DNA from 4 places in the Streptomyces sp. NPDC051218 genome. Region 4 is predicted to be linked to each of the others. Evidence: riboswitches for the same ligand, from Rfam matches in the RefSeq annotation. Region 4 holds a riboswitch; each other region holds the start of a gene.
What was found. A riboswitch is a leader RNA that binds a small molecule or an ion and turns the genes downstream of it on or off. The one in region 4 is predicted to bind cyclic di-AMP.
Positions count from the first base shown of each region.

Region 1: linked by a shared signal. The riboswitch ahead of ACIBCK_RS10535 (transglycosylase SLT domain-containing protein) and the one ahead of ACIBCK_RS14085 (transglycosylase family protein) in region 4 are both predicted to bind cyclic di-AMP.
Region 2: linked by a shared signal. The riboswitch ahead of ACIBCK_RS24465 (C40 family peptidase) and the one ahead of ACIBCK_RS14085 (transglycosylase family protein) in region 4 are both predicted to bind cyclic di-AMP.
Region 3: linked by a shared signal. The riboswitch ahead of ACIBCK_RS26950 (NlpC/P60 family protein) and the one ahead of ACIBCK_RS14085 (transglycosylase family protein) in region 4 are both predicted to bind cyclic di-AMP.

Region 1 covers NZ_JBITEU010000002.1:907,151-912,636, forward strand. Annotated here, with positions in the region: gene ACIBCK_RS10525 (carbohydrate ABC transporter permease) at 1-774, shown strand, start outside; gene ACIBCK_RS10530 (carbohydrate ABC transporter permease) at 771-1,622, shown strand; gene ACIBCK_RS10535 (transglycosylase SLT domain-containing protein) at 1,718-2,443, opposite strand; cyclic di-AMP (ydaO/yuaA leader) riboswitch at 2,449-2,603, opposite strand; gene ACIBCK_RS10540 (hypothetical protein) at 3,309-3,500, opposite strand; gene ACIBCK_RS10545 (benzoate/H(+) symporter BenE family transporter) at 3,934-5,241, opposite strand; gene ACIBCK_RS10550 (helix-turn-helix domain-containing protein) at 5,394-5,486, shown strand, end outside.
Region 2 covers NZ_JBITEU010000008.1:212,934-218,419, reverse strand. Annotated here, with positions in the region: gene ACIBCK_RS24490 (helix-turn-helix domain-containing protein) at 1-225, opposite strand, end outside; gene ACIBCK_RS24485 (ATP-binding protein) at 496-963, shown strand; gene ACIBCK_RS24480 (LysR family transcriptional regulator) at 952-1,863, opposite strand; gene ACIBCK_RS24475 (LysE family translocator) at 1,992-2,621, shown strand; gene ACIBCK_RS24470 (DUF6328 family protein) at 2,599-3,165, opposite strand; gene ACIBCK_RS24465 (C40 family peptidase) at 3,330-3,803, opposite strand; cyclic di-AMP (ydaO/yuaA leader) riboswitch at 3,807-3,979, opposite strand; gene ACIBCK_RS24460 (hypothetical protein) at 4,334-4,642, opposite strand; gene ACIBCK_RS24455 (ATP-dependent Clp protease proteolytic subunit) at 4,650-5,285, opposite strand; gene ACIBCK_RS24450 (amidase) at 5,437-5,486, shown strand, end outside.
Region 3 covers NZ_JBITEU010000009.1:248,892-254,377, reverse strand. Annotated here, with positions in the region: gene pcrA (DNA helicase PcrA) at 1-1,659, opposite strand, end outside; cyclic di-AMP (ydaO/yuaA leader) riboswitch at 1,903-2,060, shown strand; gene ACIBCK_RS26950 (NlpC/P60 family protein) at 2,068-3,270, shown strand; gene ACIBCK_RS26945 (hypothetical protein) at 3,352-3,705, opposite strand; gene ACIBCK_RS26940 (NlpC/P60 family protein) at 4,025-5,077, shown strand; gene ACIBCK_RS26935 (hypothetical protein) at 5,133-5,486, shown strand, end outside.
Region 4 covers NZ_JBITEU010000004.1:108,283-113,768, forward strand. Annotated here, with positions in the region: gene eno (phosphopyruvate hydratase) at 1-396, opposite strand, end outside; gene ACIBCK_RS14085 (transglycosylase family protein) at 624-1,328, opposite strand; cyclic di-AMP (ydaO/yuaA leader) riboswitch at 1,332-1,525, opposite strand; gene ACIBCK_RS14090 (transglycosylase family protein) at 1,708-2,712, opposite strand; gene ACIBCK_RS14095 (cytochrome P450) at 2,849-4,201, opposite strand; gene ACIBCK_RS14100 (nucleoside triphosphate pyrophosphohydrolase) at 4,288-5,298, opposite strand; gene ACIBCK_RS14105 (SurA N-terminal domain-containing protein) at 5,344-5,486, opposite strand, start outside.

The DNA of each region.
Region 1 (5,486 bases), on a different contig from region 4:
GTCACCCCGGACGACTTCGTCGGACTTGGCAACTACACCGACATGCTGCGGAACGAGGCGTTCACCGACAGCCTGTGGACCTTCCTCGTCTTCTCGCTCTTCATCGTGCCCGCGACCTACGCGCTCTCGCTCGCGCTCGCCCTCATGGTCCACCGGCAGCGCCGCGCCCAGGCGTTCTTCCGTTCGGTCTTCTTCCTGCCCGCCGCCTGCTCCTACGTGGTGGCCGCGCTCATCTGGAAGATGTCGATCTTCAACGGCGTACGGTTCGGGCTCGCCAACACCGTCCTCGGCTGGTTCGGCGGCGACCAGATCGCCTGGCTCTCGACCACCGACCCACCCTGGTACTGGGCCGTCATCGTCACCGTACGGCTCTGGCTCCAGGCGGGCTTCTACATGGTGCTCTTCCTCGCCGGGCTCCAGCGCATCAGCCCCACCCTCTACGAGGCGGCGGCCGTGGACGGGGCGCGACCGGGCTGGCAGGTCTTCCGTCACATCACGTTCCCGCAGCTGCGGGCCACGTCCGTAGCGGTGGTGCTGCTCCTGGTCATCAACGCCTTCCAGGCGTTCGACGAGTTCTACAACCTGCTCTCGGACTCGCGCGGCTACCCGCCCTACGCCAGACCGCCACTCGTCTACCTCTACTACACGGCGCTGGGACAGGGGCAGAACCTCGGCCTCGGCAGCGCGGGCGCCGTCCTCCTGGCCCTGATCATCGCGGTGGTGACGGTAGGTCAGGCGAAGTGGTTCGGGCTCGGCAGGAAGGAGGCGGAATGAGAGACCACTCGAGGAACGACGCGAGGGTCAGGGCGGGACGCGCGCTGCGGCTCTCGCTGCTCATCGCGCTGGCGTTGCTGTTCCTGATCCCCTTCTACCTCCTCGTGCGCAACGGCCTCTCGTCCGAGAGCGACATCACATCGCCCGAGTGGACCTTCTTCCCCTCCACACTGCGGTGGGGAAACATCGAGGAACTCTTCGACGACACGTCGGTACCGTTCGCCCGCTCTCTGCTCAACTCCTCGCTCATCGCGGTCGCGACGACGCTCGGCACGCTGCTGCTGGCCTCACTCGCCGGCTACGGCCTGGCCCGCATCCCGTACCGCCACGCGAACAAGGTGTTCTACGCGATCCTCGGCACCCTGATGGTCCCGGCCTCCGTCACCTTCGTGCCGACGTTCGTCCTGGTGTCCTCGCTCGGCTGGGTGTCGACGCTGCGCGGTCTGATCGTCCCGACCCTGTTCTCCGCGTTCGCGTGCTTCATCTTCCGGCAGTACTTCCTCGGATTCCCACGGGAGTTGGAGGACGCGGCGCGTGTCGACGGGCTCGGTTACTGGCGCACGTACTGGCGGGTGGTCGTGCCCAACTCCAGGCCGGTGTTCGCGGCGGTGGGCACGATCGTCTTCATCGGCGCGTGGAACTCGTTCCTGTGGCCGCTGGTCATCGGCCAGGACCGTGACGCGTGGACGGTGCAGGTGGCTCTGTCGTCGTTCACCACATCGCAGGTGATCAGACTGCACGAACTCTTCATCGCGGCCGCCGTGTCGATCGTGCCGTTGCTCGTGGTGTTTCTCTTCTTCCAGCGGTGGATCGTGGCGGGGGTGGAACGCTCGGGCATCGACGACTGACACCACCGCATCGTGCAGGCCTGAGCCCCGGACACCTGGCGGGCCGGGGCTCAGAGCGGAAGAAGGGCGAGGGGCCGGATACGCGGCCGTGCGGCCTAGTACGGGCCGTTCACGTTGTCGATCGAGCCGTACCGGTCGGCCGCGTAGTTGCACGCGGCGGTGATGTTGGCGACCGGGTCGAAGCTGTCCAGCGAGGTGCCGGGCACGTGGTAGGCGTCGAACGTGGGCGCGATGACCTGCAGGAGCCCCTTGGACGGGGTGCCTGCGGCAGCGTTGACGTCCCAGTTGTTGGTGGCCAGCGGGTTGCCGGAGGACTCGCGCATGATGTTGCGGTGGATGCCCTCGTACGAGCCGGGGATGCCGCGCTGGGCCATGATGTCGAGCGATTCCTTGATCCACCCGTCGAGGTCGTTCGTGTACGCCTTCTTCGCCGGGGCGGAGGCGGGCTCGGCGGCGGACGCGTCCTTGCGCTCGGAGCGGTCCGCTCGCTCGGCGGGGGCCTTCTCGCCGAGGGTGAGCTTGAGGCCGGGGTGGATCAGGGCCGGGTTGCCACCGAGGGCGTCACGGTTGTCCTGGTACAGCTTCTTCCAGCCGCCGCTCAGCGAGTGCTCGCGGACGATCTTGGAGAGGGTGTCGCCCGCGGAGACGACGTAGGTCTTCGGGGCGGCGGCGGGCTTCGCGGCCGCGTCAGCCGGCGCGGCGGTGGCGGCGGTCGCGCCGAGAACCGGGAGTACGAGCACGGCCCCACCCGTGCCCGCGGCGGCGAAGCCCCGGCTGAGCGAGCTGGACTTGGGACGGCGGTGCTTACCCTTTGCAGGCATGACGAAATTCCTCTCCGTCGCCTACGAGGTGAGCTGTCGGGTTCGGACGGGAGATGTCCGGTCGCACAGCACGTGCGACTTCACCCCTAGCCGTTCCGCAATGCGGATCGGCGGCTTACCTGGGTCCCCCGCTCCTGCCGAGCGTCAGTGATTGATGGGAAGGGTTTCCGGACAGCGGCAGGATTCGGCGTTCCATCCGGATTGAGGTGACGTTAAGCGAGAAAGGCCGGACGGAACAAGGGCGGAATTCAATTAGGGAATGCGAGAGTCCCGCCCTCGCCGAGAGGGACCGCGCTCCTCCAATGATCGAATAGCCCCAACTTTCTTTGCGGAGAACGAAAGCGCGCCGATCTGTCTCCCTCGGACCCTGGGCGGTCGATGTGACCTATTCCACTGAATGGGAGAGGGGTGGGAGGGGAGTCGCGCGCGGTTTGGATCGCGCCATTTCGTGCTAGGGCTGCGCAATACGGGACAGGCTTTATTTGCGTCATTAACGGTGTGTAGAGGTAATTTATGCGGGCAAGATGGACACGGAGTGTGGGTGATGTTCTGTGCAAAAGGGGCATTTTGTTCATCGGTGGGGTCGATGAAGGTGGTGTCCCGGGCCAGGATGACTTCCTCGTCAGCCCGAGAGATGGCGCGGCAGAACAAAACCCTTTCGGTATCTGGCACTTGCAGGGAGGGCGATTGCGGCACGCGCGCGAGGAGTTCGAGGTGGTCCGCTTTCGAGGAGTTCGCTATCGGCGTTGTCGCTGAGCCAGGCGATGTGGTCTCCAAGAGCGGTCAACGGGTCCAATAAATAGGCCGGTTGTGGGTTTGCGTCCGAGGGCGTAAACGAAACCTGGGGCCGGAAGCGGGCGCGGTGCTAGATGTCGCTGTCTCCGCTGGGTAGTTCGTTGTGGCCCTCGGTCCAGTTGTTGACCCACCCGCACACCCCGCACGCGTAGCGGCCGTTGACGCCCGACACCTGGGTTCCGCACCGGCGGCAGTCCGTCGTGGTGATCTCCTGGGAGTCCAGGAATGCCATGGCCGGCGTATGGGGCCGTTCGGATGTCATGCGCTCGACCCTATCTGTGAGGTTGAGGTGGGCCTGGGGCGGTCATGATCAGGCGTGTGATGCAGGTTCCTCCGAAGCCCTGAGCGCCCTCGCTCAATGCCATTCCGAGCAGGGGAGCTGAGGCGATGACGACCTCAGTGCTGCGGGCCTATTCGCGTTACGGGGAGCCTGAGTTCGGCAGCACGCGGATCGAGTTGCGTCCCGAAGCCGCCCACGTCCCGTTGCTGTACGGGCTCGGAGTGACGCTTCCCGCGATCCAGTGGCACGTCGACGCGGCTACCGAACTCCCGCCCGGCGCAGCATGGTTGGCGTCCCGCGCGGCCTGGCCCCACGGTTGGGCTCGGAGCGACCGGCCAGGCAGGGCTTCGACAGGGCCGGTTGCACATCGAGGCGGTGGCCGACGGACGCTAGGCGGCCTCGGTGTGGTCGGTGTTCACGCTGAGGTTCGCTCGGGCGTGCGCGAGGTTGCCGTGACCGCCTGTGGGGTCTGCTCGGGCTCGAGCGCGGACTCGGGCGAGGGGTCGGGCGAGGGGTCGGGTTCGGGCGCGGATGTAGTGGCTCGGCGCCGACGCCCCGCCGACGCGATGACGCTGGTGAGTACTCCCGCGAGCAGCCCCCAGAACGCGGACCCGATGCCGAGCAGCGTCACGCCGGAGGCCGTGGCGAGGAAGGTGACGACGGCCGCCTCCCTGGACGCGGGGTCCGACAGGGCGGTGGCCAGGGAGGCCTCGATGGTGGCGAGCAGGCCGACCCCGGCGACGGCCAGGACGAGAGCGTGCGGCATCGCGGTGAGCAGCGAGGCGACGGTCGCGCCGAGCAGGCCGACGCAGAGGTAGAAGACCCCTGCCCATGCGGCCGCGAGGTAGCGCCGCCGCCGGTCGGGGTGGGCCCCGTCGCCGGTGCATATCGCGGCGGTCATCGCCGCAAGGTTGATGCCGAACGCTCCGAACGGCGCGAGCACCGTCTGTACGGCGCCCGTCCACGTCAGGACGGGCGAGATCGGTGCCTCGTAACCGGAGCCGCGCAGCACGGCGACTCCCGGCAGATTCTGCGAGGCCATGGTGACGACGAACAGCGGCACACCGACGCTGATCAGTACTTTCCAGTCGAACTCGGGAGCGGTGAACACGGGCTGAGCGAGCGACAGTTGGATGCGTTCCAGGTGCCAGCCGCCGATGAGGACGGAGGCGACGACACCGCCGCCGAGCGCGATGAGCACCGCGTAACGGGGCAGGAGCCGACGCGCGAGGAGATACAGCACGAACACCGGAAACGCGATCGCGAAACTGCCGCCCATCTGGGAGAAGAGCCCCGTCCCGAACTCCAGCAGCACTCCGCCGAGCAGCGCCGAGGCCAGGGGCACCGGGATCCGGTCCATGATCCGCGCGAACCATCCCGTCAGACCGCTCACCATGATCAGTACCCCGCAGAACACGAACGCGCCCACGGCCTTCCCCATGGACACCCCGCTCAGGCTCGTGGCGAGGAGCGCGGCGCCGGGCGTCGACCAGGAGGTGAGGATCGGGGCCTTGTGCCGCAGCGACAGACCCACGCTGGTCACGGCGATCCCGACGCCGAGTGCCAGCATCCAGGAGGAGACCTCCCGGGCGTCCGCACCTGCTGCCCGCGCAGCGGTGAACACGAGGGCAGCGGCGCTGGTCACTCCGACGGTGACCGCGATGAGCCCAGCCGCCAGGGCCGAGGGCGGTGCGACGGCGCGGATGCGGGCGAGCGGGGACATGGGGGCATCACTTCCGGAGGGGGTGAGGTGCAGAGGGGTGGGGGACGGGCGCGAGCGTTCCGTAAACAGATCGTTCTGTTTGTGGAACACTAAGGACGCGGGTGGCGGCAAGTCAAAGCGCCGGTGGGCGCAGGAACGGACGGAACCGGCGGATGGGTCTGAACGACGAGGTGGGGCGCAGGCTGAAACGACTGCGCCAGGACGACGGCCTGTCCCTTTCGGAGCTCGCACGCCGCTCGGGCGTC
Region 2 (5,486 bases), on a different contig from region 4:
CACCAGCAACTGGCGGAGTTGGGGGTCCCGCACCTCGTACGCATCGAGCAGCAGTCCTACGTCGGCCGCCTTGACACTGCTACGCCCCGTCTCGATCCGGCTGACCTTCGACTGATGCCAGCCGACCCGGTCCGCCGCCTGGCCACTGGTGAGCCCGGCGTGCGCGCGCAGCGCGCGCAGTTCGGCGCCGAGTTTCCGGCGGCGCACCGCGGGACCGTACCGCATGTCCGTCTCCTTCCCGACGGAGTGTTCCTATTCGGCCTTCCAGGGCCGCTCAGGGGCGACAGTAGAGGAAGCACCGACCTCGCGCCCAAATACGGTCTCTCGTAGCAGAGTTCACCGCTTCGAGCGACAGATATATGCACATCTTGGTGGATGGCCACCGGTGAGGGGTCCAAGAGTGGCAGGCTGGCGCGAAGCACCATTCCGGGACTGTCCTCGTTACTTCCGCTACGAGTCGGAGCCGAGCCCCGGTGGGAAAGGGACAACGTCGCCATGGCAGACCTTCAGGAAGCATCCGTCACCCTGCCGAGCGATCCTGCCTCGGTCTCCACGGCCCGGAAATACGTCGCGCGCATTCTTGCCGAGTGGGGCCTGCCGGGCGAGGCCGAGGCGGCCGACACGGTCCGGCTCATCGTCTCCGAACTCGCCACGAACGCCGTCCAGCACACCCGGGGCCAGTCGCCCACCTTCCGGGTGGACATCGAGCTGGACCGGGACGAGCAGCTGCGCATCGGCGTCACCGACAGCCACCCCCGCTACCCCAAGCGGCTGCCCGCCGCCGTCCAGCAGGACAACGGCCGTGGCCTGGTGATCATCCGCTGGCTGACCATGGAGTGCGGCGGCAGGCTTTCGGTCACACCCACTCCCGAGGGAGGCAAGACGGTCTGGATCGCACTGCCCTGGACCGCGCCGGTCCGTGGCGACGCGACGGCACCCTCGGCCTCGCCCTCACCCCGCTGAGCGTCCGAAGGCGCCCCGGAGCAGCGCCCGGAAGGTGTCCGCCGCCGGATGCGACGCGTCGGTGCGGTGGACGACCGAGATCGTGCGGCGCAATGTGCCCGGCTCCAACGGCCGCACGCCCACCGGGGTGGCAGCGGTCCGCGCCACCATCTCCGGTACGACGGCGACGCCGAGCCCGGCGCTGACCAGCGCGCACACCAGCGCGTAGCCCGGAGTCTCGACCAGGACCGAGGGGGTCGCGCCGGCCCGCGCCAGCGCGGACTCCACGCCCTGCCGGGGCGGATGCGTCGGCGCCATGCTGATGAGCGGCTGCCCGGCGAGTTCGGTCAGGGGCAGCCGTGCGGGCGAGTTCGCGAGCGCGTGCCCGGGGGAGGTCACCAGGACGAGCTCCTCGACCAGGATCGGCTCCGCGGTCACGGACGCGGGCAGCGGCACCGCATCCGCGGGCTCGTACGTATGAGTGAGGGCCAGGTCGACCTCGCCCGCCGCCACGGCCGCGATGCCGAGCGGCGGTTCATAGCCCCGGACCGTCAGATCGACGTCCGGATGGGCGCGGCGGAACGCGGTCAGCGCGGGCGGCACCAGATGGATCCCGGCCGTGGTGAACGTCCCCACCCGCAGCCTGCCGCCGGAGAGCCCCGCGAGCCGGGCCAGTTCGTGCCGGGCCTGTTCCATCTCGTCCAGGACCCGGCGCGCCCGCGCGAGCAGCAGCTCACCCGCACCGGTCAGCCGCGCCCCGCGGTGATGCCGTACCAGGAGCGCGGTGCCCGCCTCCCGTTCGAGCTTGGCCAGCTGCTGGGAGAGGGCGGGCACGGTGTAGCCGAGGCGCTCGGCGGCGCGGGTGATCGACCCGGCCTCGGAGACGGCCACCAGTGCGGCGAGCCGCGTCGGGTCGTACATGGTCGCTCCCGGTGCAGGAGCCGGCGGCGGTGGGGCGGTCCGTCGGCGTGGGGGTAAACGCCTGCTTAAGGCTGACTCAGGATATTCCACATACCTGCTGAAGGCAGAAGAACGGCAGGGTGGATGCCATGGACGCACAATTGGTCACCTTCACCGGAGTCGCCGCGGGCATGGTCGCCATGCCGGGTGCCGACTTCGCCGTCGTGGTGCGCAACGCCCTCACCTCCCGCCGTGCCGGAGTCGCCTGCGCGATCGGTGTGGCGGGCGGGCTCCTGGTGCACACGGCGCTCGCGGTGGCCGGGGTCGCGGCGGTCCTCGCGGCGGTACCCACCCTCTTCCGGGCGTTGCAGGCCGCGGGCGGGGCTTATGTGCTGTACCTCGGCTGTCGCGCCCTGCGGTCGGCCGCGCGACCGCTCGAAGACTTCGGGCCGCGGGACGGCGTGGAGCAGGCGGTGGCCGGGGGCAGTCTGCGGCAGGGCTTCTTCACCAACGCCCTCAACCCGAAGGCGCCCATCACCTTCCTCAGCGTGCTGCCCCAGTTCGTGCCCGCGGGCAGCCCCGCGATGCCGAGGACGCTGCTGCTCGCGTCCATCATCGTGGCCCTCGCCCTGGTGTGGTTCCCGGTCGTCGCCGTCCTGGTCGACCGGCTCGGGCGGTGGTTGCGCAGGCCGCGTACGGCCCGTGCCATCGAGGGCGGCACCGGCGCGGCGCTCAGCGTCCTCGGCGTGGTGCTCCTCACCGAGGCCCTGCTGGCCTGACGCCGTCCGACGTGGCCGATTCCTTGCCGTCGTCACCCCGGCCCTCGGTCTTGTCCGCCGCGCCACGCACCAGGAGGGGGAGCAGGCCCCACAGGCCCGCACACACCACCATCGTGCCCGCGGCGGCGATGATCCCGCCGGTTCGGCCCACCGCCACGTCGACGACCAGGAGCACGGCGCCGGAGACCGCGAACACCAGGACACCGAGGCCGATGCCGGCGAGGCGGGACGACACGCGCACGATCAGCGGCTTGGCCCGCTGCCCGAACAGCGACCTGTGCACGGCTGCCGGAGCGGTGAACAACGCCGCGGCGAGCACGGCGAGCAGCAGCGTGGTCACATACGTGGCGCGCTGCATCGTGTCGAGCGAGGGGAAGCGCTCGGTGAAGGCGAGCGTCAGCAGGAAGGCGAAAAGGATCTGCACCCCGGCCTGCGTGACCCGCAGTTCCTGGAGGATCTCCGCGAAATTGCGATCGGCGCGTTCGAAGCGCGTCTCGTTGCGGGACGGTCCGCCCCCGGTGGAGGAGCTGTTGTTTTCGGCCATGGCGCACGAGTATCCGCGTCGACGTGCTCCACGCCTGGCGGGCGCGCCGGTCGGAGGGCTTGGCGGAGGGCCTGACGGAGGGTCGGGCGAGCGGTGGTGGCGGCCGTGCGGGCCGCCGCCACCGCCCCAGGCCGAGCCTGTGACCGGCGATCAGTGACGGGCCATCAGCGCACCCGCCCGTAGGAGACGCTCTTCGTCCAGATCTTCTCGAGCCGCACCACGGTGTTCGACTTCGGGGCGTGCCAGATCCGGCCCTTGCCCGCGTAGATCCCGACGTGGTAGACGTTCCGGCCGGAGTGGAAGAAGACCAGGTCACCGCGGGTGCGATTGGATGCCGAGATGTGGCGGGTCTTGTTGTACTGCTGTCCGGCGGTGCGTGGCAGTTTCTTGCCCGCGCGCTTGAACGAGTACTGGGTCAGGCCGGAGCAGTCGAACCGGTTCGGTCCCGTCGCTCCGTAGCCGTACGGGGAGCCCTTCTTGGAGGCGGCGATCTTGAGCGCCTTGGTCCCGTGTGTCGCGGCCTCTGCCTCCGACGTGAGCCCTGGGGCCACGATGGTCCCGCCTACGACGGCGAGTGTGAGGGCCGATACCGAACCGGCCCTGGTGAGCAGCGACGGGACGTGATGCAGCGCGGTCATGCGCAACCCTTCGTCAACCGCCTGTGAAGGATGACCTGTCGGATTCGGGCTGACAAAGTTGCCCGGCCGCGCTGTGCGGCTTCACCCCAAGGGCCGGCGTCCGGACTCTCCGGACCGACCCGTCATGCCTGGGTCCTCCACTCCTGCCGATGCACCGATGTCGACCGGTCATCCGGGCGGCGGCAGGACTCGGCGTCCGCCCGGACCGCCCCGCCGCTGTGGCGGGGGCTTGTCGTCGAAAGGGATCTTGACCCGTGAAGGGCGCAAATTCCGAGCCGAAACGGCCTTTTGTGAAGCTACTCACGGCTGAACCGTTCGGGTGGACAAGGTCCGTTTCGTGGTCCGGTCGCGGTGAAGGGCGATCGTGCGACCAGCACCGGAACGAGTAATTCCGGCCCACGCGTACACATCTGACGCAACTGAAGACAGCCCGAAAAACGATGATTGTCTACGCCGAACGAGGTAGCCCGTTTGGTTCGTTTGAGATCGGGCCGGGACGCATCGGGCGTCGGACCGGGGGTGACGGGGGCTCAGGACGCCGTCGCGGGCGGCACGGTGACCCGGCAGGACCGCCGCTCCCCGTCGAGCACGCGCAGGGCCCGTGCCAACGTCGGCGCGTGCACCGCGCTCTCGCCCCGCTGGTGCATGAGCGTCAGCGCGTCCCGCAGGGCGGTCGCGCTGCCGACCAGGGCCTGGGCGGCGCGCAGTCCGCCGTAGGTGTCCGATGCGCGGGCCGGGTTGATCCGGCCCACCAGGTCGACCACTTCGAGGTACCGGTCGATCAACTCGCCCTCGGCGCGCGTGAGTGCGGGCAGGGGAGGAAGTTCGGGTGGCAGCATCGCCGGTTCACCCCGCGTCCTTGGTGCGCGGGGACGGCTTGCGGCTCGCGACGATGCGGTCCACCAGGCCGTAGTCAACTGCCTCGGTCGCGCTGAGGATCTTGTCCCGCTCGATGTCGTCGCGGACGCGTTCCGCGCTCTGCCCCGTGTGTTGCACGAGCAGCTTCTCCAGTTGGGCGCGGGTGCGCAGGAGTTCGTCGGCCTGGATCGCCAGATCGGAGGCCTGGCCGTGCACCGGCTCGGCGAGTGAGGGCTGGTGGATGAGGACCCGGGCGCCGGGCAGCGCGTGCCGCTTACCGGGTGTGCCCGCGGCCAGCAGGACCGCCGCCGCCGACGCGGCCTGCCCCAGGCAGGTCGTCTCCACGTCGCAGGAGACGAACTGGATCGTGTCGTAGATCGCGGTCATCGCGCTGAACGAGCCGCCGGGGGAGTTGATGTAGAGCGCGATGTCGCGCTCGGGCGCCAGGTATTCGAGGTGCATGAACTGCGCCATCACATCGTTGGCCGACGTGTCGTCGATCGGCGTCCCCAAGAAGACGATGCGCTCCTCCAGGAGCTTCGAGTACGGATCGAGGGTCCGCTGTCCGGTGCTCGTGCGCTCGGTGAACTCGGGCAGGACATAGCGGGCGAACGGTCGGTTCATGGCATGTCTCTCCTCTGCCGGGGTCGGATGCTCCCCAAGGCTTCCGTAAAAAATGTACAGGACGTACGTAACGTAGGAGTGAGGTGGCGCGACGGCGTGGGCATGCTCCGCCTCGTCGTGATCTCCCGCCCCGAGCCGAAGGCGTCGCCCAATGAGCCCTGAAGCCCCGCTCGTCCACCTCACCGCCCGCGAACTCGCCGT
Region 3 (5,486 bases), on a different contig from region 4:
CAGGACCACCGCGGGGCCCGCGCCGGACTCGACGACGGTCCGCAGCTCCTCCATCAGCACGTTGAACCGCTTGACGGCGTTGGCCGAGCGGGAGGCCATCCCGTACGCCTCGTCGACGCGCTTCAGCGCCTGCGGGAAGGAGATCTTCTCGCGCTGCGAGAGCGCGTCGATCATCGCTTCCGCGCGGTCGCCGATGCCCCTCTTCGGTACGTTCAGAATGCGCCGCAGCGGGACGGAGTCCTCCGGGTTGGCGAGCACCCGCAGATACGCGAGGACGTCCCGGACCTCCTTGCGCTCGTAGAAGCGGACGCCACCGACGACCTTGTAGGGCAGGCCGACACGGATGAAGATCTCTTCGAAGACACGGGACTGCGCGTTCGTCCGGTAGAAGATCGCGACGTCGCCCGCCTTCGCGTCGCCCGCGTCGGTGAGCCGGTCGATCTCGTCGGCGACGAACTGCGCCTCGTCGTGCTCGGTGTCGGCGACGTAACCCGTGATGCCGGCGCCCGCGCCCGCGTTGGTCCACAGGTTCTTGGGGCGGCGGCTTTCGTTGCGCTCGATGACGGCGTTGGCCGCGGTCAGGATCGTCTGCGTGGAGCGGTAGTTCTGCTCCAGGAGGATCGTCGTCGCGTTCGGGTAGTCCTCCTCGAACTGGAGGATGTTGCGGATCGTCGCGCCGCGGAAGGCGTAGATCGACTGGTCCGCGTCACCCACGACACACAGCTCGGCGGGGTCGTCCCCCTCGCCTCCGGAGGGGCCGACCAGCTCGCGCACCAGGGCGTACTGGGCGTGATTGGTGTCCTGGTACTCGTCGACCATCACGTGGCGGAAGCGGCGGCGGTAGTGCTCGGCGACGTCCGGGAACGCGCGGAACATGTGGACCGTCGTCATGATCAGGTCGTCGAAGTCGAGGGCGTTCGCCTCGCGCAGTCGCGACTGGTACATCGCGTACGCCTGGGCGAGCGTCTTCTCGAAGCCGTCGGCGGCCTGCCCGGCGAAGGCCTCCTCGTCGATCAGCTCGTTCTTCAGGTTCGAGATCTTGGCGCTGAAGGACTTCGGCGGGAACTTCTTCGGGTCGATGTCCAGATCGCGGCAGACCAGCGCCATCAGCCGCTTGGAGTCCGCGGCGTCGTAGATCGAGAAGGACGAGGTGAAGCCGAGCTTCTTCGACTCGCGGCGCAGGATGCGGACACACGCGCTGTGGAACGTCGACACCCACATCGCGTTGGCCCGCGGCCCGACGAGCTGCTCGACGCGCTCCTTCATCTCGCCCGCGGCCTTGTTCGTGAACGTGATCGCCAGGATCTGTCCCGGGTGCACGTGCCGCTCGGCCAGGAGATACGCGATGCGGTGCGTCAGGACCCGGGTCTTGCCGGAGCCGGCGCCCGCGACGATGAGCAGCGGGGAGTCCGCGTGCACGACGGCCGCGCGCTGGTTCTCGTTCAGCCCGTCGAGCAGGGCGGCCGGGTCCAGCACGGGGCGGGGGGCGCCGCCGCGGTAGTGCGCGTCCCGGGGCACGGGCGCGTCGAACTTCCCGTCGAACAGATCATGCGGAACGGATTCCGGCGCACTGTCCTCGGGCGGCGGCGGGGGCTCCCCCTCCGAGGCCCGCGAGGGCTGGAGGTCCGCCAGGAAGCTGTCATCAAAGAGGCTGCTCATCGCCTCCCGAGTCTAGGCGGCCCCACTGACAACCCGCCCCGGGTTCCGGTCACGTCACTCCGCTTACGCCCCGCTCGCGGACGGTAACTCTCCGCTTCGGCACGACGTGCGCGCGTCAAGAGCTTCGTAAAGTAACGAAAACGTATCGGGCATATCGAACATCAACCTTCACACGGGCCACACGAGTTGGCTAGCGTGCTCCGCGGGCTGCTCGTACTCCCACCGGCGAACCCCGCCGGGAACGGGTGGCCTCCGCCGAGTTCGATCTCCTCGGAGCCGGGGACCCACGATGAACTTGGGGTGAATCGGTCCCGTACGAAGTACGGGACTGTAGGGCAACCTTCCGGAACCACCCGCCCGAACCCGACAGCTAACCCGGTAGGCGGTCTACGGAAGGAGTCGCCTCCCTTGGCGTCGCACCGCAAGCCGCGGACCCGCATTGCCGGCCTACGCACCGCCCCCGCCCTCGGCATCACGACGGCGGCCCTGACCTCCGTGGCCCTCCTGTCGCAGAGCGCGCAGGCGGCACCGTCCGCGCCCGGGAAGCCCAGCCTCGAAGAGGTGCAGAAGAAGGTCGACGACCTCTACCAGCAGGCGGGTGTGGCCACCCAGAAGTACAACTCGGTCAAGGAGCGCACCGACAAGCAGCGCAAGAAGGTCGACACCCTTCTCGACGATGTGGCCGAGCGCACCGACAAGCTGAACGAGGCCCGCCAGGAGCTGGGCACGTTCGCCGCGGCCCAGTACCGCACCGGCGGGGTCTCCGACACCGCCACGATGATGCTCGCCGAAGACCCGCAGGGGTACTTCGCCCAGAACCACCTGTCGGACCGGCTGACCGCGCGCCAGAAGAAGGCGGTCGACGACTACCAGACGCAGCAGGCCTCGGCGACGAAGCAGCGTACGAAGGCAGCCGAGAGCCTGGAGACGCTGAGCGACTCGCGGGACGAGCTCAAGACGAGCAAGAAGACCGTCCAGAAGAAGCTGGGCCAGGCGCGCACGCTGCTCTCGGATCTGACGGCCGAGGAGAAGGCGCGGCTCGCGGCGATCGAGAAGAAGAAGGAAGAAGAGGCCAAGCGCAAGGCCGCCGAGCTGGCCCGCAAGCAGGAGGCCGAGGCGGAGGCCAAGCGCAAGGCGGCGGAAGAGGCCGCGGCCAAGGAGCGCGAGAAGGACAAGGAGACCCCTGACGCGGGCTCCGGTTCGGACACGGGCTCGGGCACCGGCTCCGGCGCGGGCTCCGGTGACACGGACAGCGGTTACGCGACGAAGGCCGCGAAGGTGATCAACTTCGCCGAGGCCCAGATCGGCAAGCCGTACGTGTGGGGCGCCACAGGCCCCGACTCCTACGACTGCTCCGGGCTCACCCAGGACGCGTGGAAGGCCGCGGGGATCTCCCTGCCGCGTACGACGTGGGACCAGGTGAAGGTCGGCTCGACCGTGAAGACCGCCGATGCCAAGCCGGGTGACCTGGTCTTCTTCTACGACGACATCAGCCACGTGGGGATCTACATCGGCGACGGCAAGATGATCCACGCCCCGAAGCCGGGTGCGAACGTCCGCGTCGAGTCGATCTACTACATGCCGATCCACAGCGTGGTCCGCCCCGCGTAACCGGCACACCCTCGCTCCGTCACACCCTCACGAGAAACGGCCCTCCACGCGCGCGTGGAGGGCCGTTTCTCGTCGGTGGCGTCAGGTCCACAGGACCGCGATGAAGATGTTCACGACGGTCAGCAACCCGACGGCGCCGAACATCCCCTTGTCCACCTTCTCCTCGTCGCGCTTCACGTAGACCAGCGCGAGGATCACGATCAGGACGGCCATCTTGATGCCGATCTTGATGTTGTTGACGGGGTTGTCGTCCGCCTGGTTCAGGCCCACCAGGATCACGCCCGTGACGAGCATCGTGAGCGCGCCGTGCAGCATCGCGGGGCTGAAGCGGGCCGTGCCTTGGCCCATCTGCTTCATCTGGGTGAGGAAGCCGCCCAGGAGGGAGGCGATGCCGATGATGTGCAGGCCGACGAAGAGATGGGTGAGAACGTCCATGGTTCCGGAGCCTAGCCGGGGCCTTATCACCGCCCCGTAGCCAGGTGGGTCCCGAGCACCGCATCGGTCACGCGCCGATGCGAAGGGCGCCGGTCCGGCGGTTCGCACGGTCACGCGTGGCCACTGGACAACGCACTTCCGTCAGTTGCGCACAATCCGTCACTAACCCGTGACGGTCAGGTTTAGCGTCCTTCGTCAGGTGACCGGCTCCCCACCGCCGTCCGGACCAGGGGCGGCAGTCGGCCACCACCGCCGAGAATCCGGCGGCGGCCCGCTCCCCCTGTGCGGGCCGCTGCCGGAACCATAAGGAGCCCTCTACGTGGCAGCGCACCGCAAGCCGAAACAGCGCTCGCTCAGTGGCCATACGGCCCGCACCGCCGCCACCATCGCCCTCGCCGGGGCCGCCACGGCCACCGCCTTCGACGGCACGGGACATGCGGACCCGCGGCTCGGCCCGGCCGAGGTGAAGGCCAAGGTCGACGCGCTCTACCGCGAGGCCGAGGTCGCCACCGAGAAGTACAACGGCGCCAAGGAGAAGGCCGAGAGCGCCGAGAAGTCCCTGAGCGAGCTGCGTGACGAAGCGGCCCGCAAGACGGAGAAGCTCAACTCGGCGCGGGAGGGGCTCGGTTCGATCGCCACCGCGCAGTACCGGAGCGGCGGCATCGACCCGTCCGTCCAGCTCGCGCTCTCCTCCGACCCCGACCAGTACCTCGAACGCGCCGCGCTCGCCGACCGGGCCGACAGCCGCCAGGCCGCGACCGTCGCCGGCGTACAGAAGCAGCTCCAGGAGATCGACCAGCTGCGCACCGAGGCCGACGGCACCCTGACGCATCTCAAGTCCCGCCAGGCGGAGCTGAGCAAGCACAAGAAGACGGTCAACGGAAAGCTCGGCGCGGCCAAGCGGCTCCTGGCGCAGCTCACCGACGACCAGCGGGCGGAGCTCACGGGCGGGGACCGGGCATCCCGCGACGCGGGCCGTGACGGCGCTGCGGGCGCCCCTGACGCCCCCGCCAAGGCCCCCAACTCCCGTGCCTCAGCGGCCGTCTCGTACGCCTACAGCGCGCTCGGCAGCCCGTACGTGTGGGGAGCCACCGGACCCAACGCCTTCGACTGCTCGGGGCTCACTCAGGCCGCCTACCGGTCGGCGGGGGTCGGTCTGCCGCGCACGACATACGCGCAGATCGCCGCGGGCGAACGCATCCCGCGCTCCCAACTCCAGCCAGGCGACCTGGTCTTCTTCTACCAGGGCATCAGCCACGTGGGCCTGTATGTGGGCAATGGCCAGATGATCCACGCCCCGAACCCGAGCGCGCCGGTACGCCTCGCACCGATCAGCCAGATGCCGTTCGCGGGGGCTACGCGGGTGGCGTGAGGAGGGGGGTGGGCAACGGGCAGGGGGACGCAGGTCCGCAGGTACTGTCAGGGCCATGCCCCGCCGTACGCTGCCGCCACCTCCGCCACCCGCCTACCTGCGCACCTGGCCGGACCGCAACGCGCTCCTGCACGACCGCGGCAGGGCGCTGGAGGAACTGCGCAGGCGGATCCTGGGCGTGCACCGCCTCCTGCTGCTCTGGCTGTTCGCGCTCGGCTGCGTCAGCGGCTGGGCACTCCTGACGGTGCCCCTCGAGATGATCGAGGACCAGGATGTGATGGCCGTCGTCATGGTCCCGCTCTGCGCGATCCTGGGTCTGGGAGCCATGGCCCCCTGTGTCTACGGAGTCGTCGCCGGCATCCGCAACGACCGCAAGGCCCGCGAACTCACCGACAGCTGGCTGGCGCTC
Region 4 (5,486 bases):
GCGGAACAGCGGCAGGTCGGAGGCCTCCGACGCGGCGTGCGCGACGGCGAGCGAGACGCCGAGGATGGCGTTGGCGCCGAGCGAGCCCTTGTTGTCGGTGGCGTCGAGGTCGAACATCGCCTGGTCGATCAGGCGCTGCTCGGTGGCGTCGTACCCGACGAGCTCCGGGCCGATCTGCTCGATGACGGCGAGGACGGCCTTCTCCACGCCCTTGCCCTGGTAACGGTTGGGGTCACCGTCACGGAGTTCGATGGCCTCGAAAGCACCGGTGGACGCACCGGACGGAACGGCGGCACGACCCGTGCTGCCGTCGTCGAGGCCGACCTCGACCTCGACCGTGGGGTTGCCTCGGGAGTCCAGGATTTCCCGGGCTACGACGACGTCGATGGACGGCACGAGCATCTCCTTCTGGGATGTGACGCGGGTACGCGAGGCGTTGGCCTCGCGGACACGAGCCTAACCGGCTCCCGGGCAACAGCCAGCCGAGCGACCGTCCTGTGGACAAACCGAGAGCGAAATGTTTACGAACGGAACAAACATACCCCGCCCCGGTGCGTACGGGGGATACGCGCACCGGGGCGGGGTGGACCCGTGGGGGCGGGGCCGGGAACAGCGGCTACTGCCTAGCTGAGGTGGAGCTGCTGGCCCGGGTAGATCATGTCGGCGTTGTCGATGATGTCGCCGTTGAGCTTGTACACCTTGTGCCAGCCGCCCTTGACGTCCTTGGCATCGGCGATCTTGGAGAGGGTGTCACCCTTCTTGACCTTGTACTCGCCGTCGCCCTTCTTGACCGTCTCGCCGGTCGGGGTCTCGACGGTCTTCTTGGACTCGGTCTTCGGAGCCTCGGCCTTGGGAGCGGCCTGCTGCGGCTGCTCGGTCTGCGGCGTGGGCTGGCTCTTGGGCTGCTCCTGGGTCTGCTGCGGGGCGCTCTCCTGCGCACCGCCACCCTCGTTGGAGGCGCTGGAGAGGCCGACGCCGCAGCTCGGCCAGGCACCCTTGCCCTGGCCCGCGAGGACCTTCTCGCCGATCTCGATCTGCTGGGCCTTGGAGGCCTTGTCGGCGGTGGGCGCGTACTTCGTGCCGCCGTACGCGGACCAGGTGGACGACGAGAACTGCAGGCCGCCCGTGTAGCCGTTGCCGGTGTTGATGGACCAGTTGCCGCCGGACTCGCACTGGGCGACGGCGTCCCACTCGGAGTTGGTCGCGGCGGAGGCCGAGCCGGCCGCCATCAGCGGGGCGGCGACGGCGACGCCGGTGACACCGGCGAGCGTGGCGACGCGAGTGGCCTTGGACGCGCGGCGGTGCTTGCCCTTGCTGGAAAACAGCATGAGTGATCCCCTCACCGACGCCTGCGAGGTGAGCTGTCGGGTTCGGGCCGATGAAGTTGCCCGGCCGCACTTCCTGAGTGCGACTTAACCCCTAGCCGTTCCCGTCCGTCTGCCCGCCTCGCTCTCGCGAGGCGTTCAACGGCCGGGCCCGGCGCAAACCTTGGGTCCCCCGCTCCTGCCTACGGCGCATGACGCGACGACTGTTCCCGAACGGCCGTTGGCAGGACTCGGCGTACCGACCGGCGGGGCCCGCTGTGGCGAGCGGTCACGACCGTAGTCATGCGATCGCCGGAATTTCAAAGACGATCAGGGCTTCTGAGACCCATGTCTCACTTGCGCCAATTGGGACAACGAGCGCAAAGCGACTCGCCAACTACCCCTACTTTTCGCCCAAATCGAGGCTCTGACCGGGCAGGATGAGATCGGGGTCGGAGCCGACCGACTGCTCGTTCTCGGCGTACAGACCGGCCCACCCGCCCTGCACGTCGTGCTCGTCGGCGATGGTCCAGAGGTTGTCTCCGGAGCGGACCGTGTACGTCCCCTCGGAGCCGTCCTCCTTGCGCTCGTCGCCACGGGAGGCGTGCCGGCCCGAGCCCTCGCGAGGGGCGTCGGCGGACGGCTTGTCGTCCGCGCTGTCGCCGCGGTGGCGGCCTTCGCCCTCGCCGGTGGAGGGGGTGGGGGCGGGCGAAGTCTCATCGTCGGGGCCGGACTTGTCCGTGTGTCCCGACTCGGGCGAGTTATCCGCCTTGCCGTCTTCGTCGTGATTCTTGTCTCGTGACGCGTCGTCGGCGGCGGGCTTCTCGGACGGCTCGGCGCTGTCCGAGGAGTCGGCCGACCCGCTCGGTGACGTACTCGGCTCGGGCGAATCGCCGGAGTCCTTCGTGTCCGACGGCTTCGACGACTCCGGCGATTCCGACGACCCGTCAGAGTAGTCGGAGCCGGAGGGGTCAGAGGGGTCCGCGGGGATCGTCGTGATCGGGGCACCCGGGTCGACGTCGGCGGCCGCACCGTCCTGGGTGAGGCCGGCGATCGGCGCGCAGCTCGGCCAGGCCTCGGGCCCCTGGTCGTCGAGGACCTTCTCGGCGACGGATATCTGCTGCGAGCGGCTGGCCTGGTCGGCGCTCGGCGCGAAGTCGAGGCCGCCGTAGTCCTCCCAGGTCTGCTGGGAGAGCTGGAGCCCTCCGTAGTAACCGTTGCCCGCGTCCGCGCTCCAGGACGCGCCGCTCTCGCACTCCGCGAGCTTGTCCCACGTGGCGGTGTCCGCCGCGCTCGCGCTGGTGGCTCCGAGCAGCGGGATGGCGATGGCCGATCCTGCGACTCCTGCCGCGACGATCAGGGCCGGGGCCTGGCGGGGGCGTCGGTGACGACCATTGCCGGAGAGCATGCGGTTGCCTTTCGCGTGACTGGAGCGACGACTGCGGCACGGGATGCCGAGTCGTCGGTGAACGTAGCGGCAGTCGAACGCTTGTCACAAGTCGATGCAGCGGAGATCACGTGAAAGTCACAGTCCTGACGGTTCGTCAGCTAAACGTCGTTCCAGGTGCCGAATCTTTGCTCTTCTGTGCGGGTGTGAACTCCACGGGCAGCGTGCGCAGTCCGCGCATGATGAGCCCGCCGCGCCACCTCAAATCACCAGGTTCTGCCGCAAGGCGCAGGTCAGGGAGGCGGCGCAGGAGCGTCGCGAGCGCGGCCTGACCCTCGAGCCTGGCGAGGGGCGCGCCGAGACAGTAATGAATGCCATGGCCGTAGCCGAGGTGTTGGTTGTCGCGGCGGGAGAGGTCCAGCGTGTCCGGCTGAGCGAATCGCTCGGGGTCGCGGTCGGCGGCGGCGAGGACGACCAGGACGGGGTCGCCGGCGGCGATGTCCTCCCCGCCGATCGTCAGCGGCTCGGTGGCGAACCGCCACGTGGCGAGTTCGACGGGACCGTCGAAGCGGAGGAGCTCTTCGAGGCCGGTCTCCAGGAGCCCGGTGTCGCCGTCCCTGAGGGAGTCCTGGAGGCGCTCGCGCTGCTCGGGGTGGGTGAGGAGGGCGTAGGTGCCGTTCCCGATGAGGTTGACGGTGGTCTCGAACCCGGCGAAGAGAAGGATGAACGCCATCGCGGCTGCCTCGTTCTCCGTGAGGTGCTCGCCATGGTCGGAGGCGCGGATGAGTCCGGAGATGAGGTCGTCGCCCGGTTCGAGGCGCTTGCGGTGGATCAGCTCGGCGAGATAGCCGCGCATCTTCTTCACGGAGCGGGCCACCCCGCCCCTCGGCCCTCCCCCGTGGCGGATCATCATCCCCGCCCAGTCGCGGAAGTCGTCCTGGTCCTCGCGGGGCACGCCGAGCAGGTCGCAGATCGCGTAGATGGGGAGCGGGAAGGCGAAGTCGTGGATGAGGTCGGCTTCCCCCTTCTCCACGAACTGGTCGATGAGCTGGTCGGTCAGCTCCTGCACGCGCGGCGCGAACTCGGCGACGCGGCGGGGCGTGAAGGCCTTGGAGACGAGGCGGCGCAGGCGGGTGTGGTCCGGCGGGTCGATGTTGAGCAGATGCGTCATGAGGTTCGCACTGCGCTCGCCGGGGATGCCGGTCTTGCTCTTCGCGTCCGAGGGCTCGCCGTGATGGGCGGGATTCTTGCTGAGCCGCGCGTCGGCGAGCGCCCGCTTGGCATCCCCGTACCGGGTGACCAGCCAGGCCTCCACACCACTGGGCAGCCTGGTCCTGTGCACAGGCGCGTTCTCGCGGAGCCAGGCGTAGGCGGGGTAGGGGTCGGTGGCGAACTCCCATGTGAAGAGTTCTGGTGCGACGGGCCCCTGGGCCTCGGGCACGGGGGTGTGCGCCCCTGCGGGGCAGGCTGCGGGGGTGTCTCCTGCGGGGGCGGGCGGCTGGTCTTGCATGGGGTCGACGTTATCCCGGCGTCCGGTGGCGGGTTCCGGCCCCGGGGTCCTCGTGGCCCTCATCACCGGCTCCGCCGAGTTCGTCCTCAAACGCCGGACGGGCTGGTACTCCCCTGTGCCTCGTGGCCGCCCTCCGCCGCCAGCACCGCATCCCGGTAAGCCCGTGCCGCCGCCCGCAGCGCTGCCTCCGGGTCCACGCCCTCCGCCTCCGCGCGCAGGGCGAGCGCGAGGAGTTCGTAGCCGATGCCTTCCCCTGAGGGGAAGGGGACCTCAAGGCCCGCCGTCCGTACCCGAGAGGCCAGCTTCGACGCCAGTGCCAGGCCCGGCTGGCCCAGGGGGATTCCCTCCGTGACCGACGAGCGCTGCTTCTCCTCGGCCTTCGTGCGGAGCCAGTGCGCCTTCACGTCCTCCGGGGTGTCCGCCGAGTCGTCGCCGAACACGTGCGGGTGGCGGTGGATCAGCTTCTCCACGATCGTGCCCGCCACGTCGTCCACGGAGAAGGGGGACTCGTCGTCCTCCTCCGCGATGCGGGCGTGGAAGACCACCTGGAGCAGGACGTCGCCGAGTTCCTCCCGCAGCTCGTCCCTGTCGCCCTCCTCGATCGCCTCGACCAGTTCGTACGCCTCCTCGATCGCGTACTTCGCCAGGCCCTTGTGCGTCTGCTGGGACGACCACGGGCACTCGACGCGGATCTGGTCCATGACCTGGACGAGGTCCAGAAGCCGCGCGCCCGGCAGGTCGTAGGACGCCGGGAGCAGCTCCAGGTCGGGCATCGCGACGCGGCCCGAGCCCGCGAGCCTCGCCAGGCCGTCCGTCAGGGCGCTGTCTCCGTCGGCCGTGGCGATGACGATGACCGTGCGATCGCCGGCGCAGGCGTCCACCAAGTCCTGGGCCGAGGGCGACGCCTGCTCCACCCGTACGCCCGCCTCACGCAGATACGGCAGCTGAGGGTGCTCGGCGTCGGCGCACAGGACCTCGTCGGCGCCGTGCAGGGCCTGCCACGCGGGCCAGGAGAGGAGGCCGGGGGCCACCCGGTGGCTCGTGGTGAGGAGGATGACGCGGCCGGGGGCGTCGGCCTGAGGCGTGGTTGCGTTCACCCGTCGAACGTAACGCACGCCGCCGACGGCCCCCGACCCACGGCCTTACGCCTGCTCGGGGCCCGCCGCGCCGCCTCCGGATACCTCGCGCACCCACGGCGTCTTGGAATCCGCGCGCTTGCTCTTCTGCACGTCCCACGTGCCGTAGCGCGGGTTCAGGTCCACGCCCAGCTTCTTGGACGCCTTGG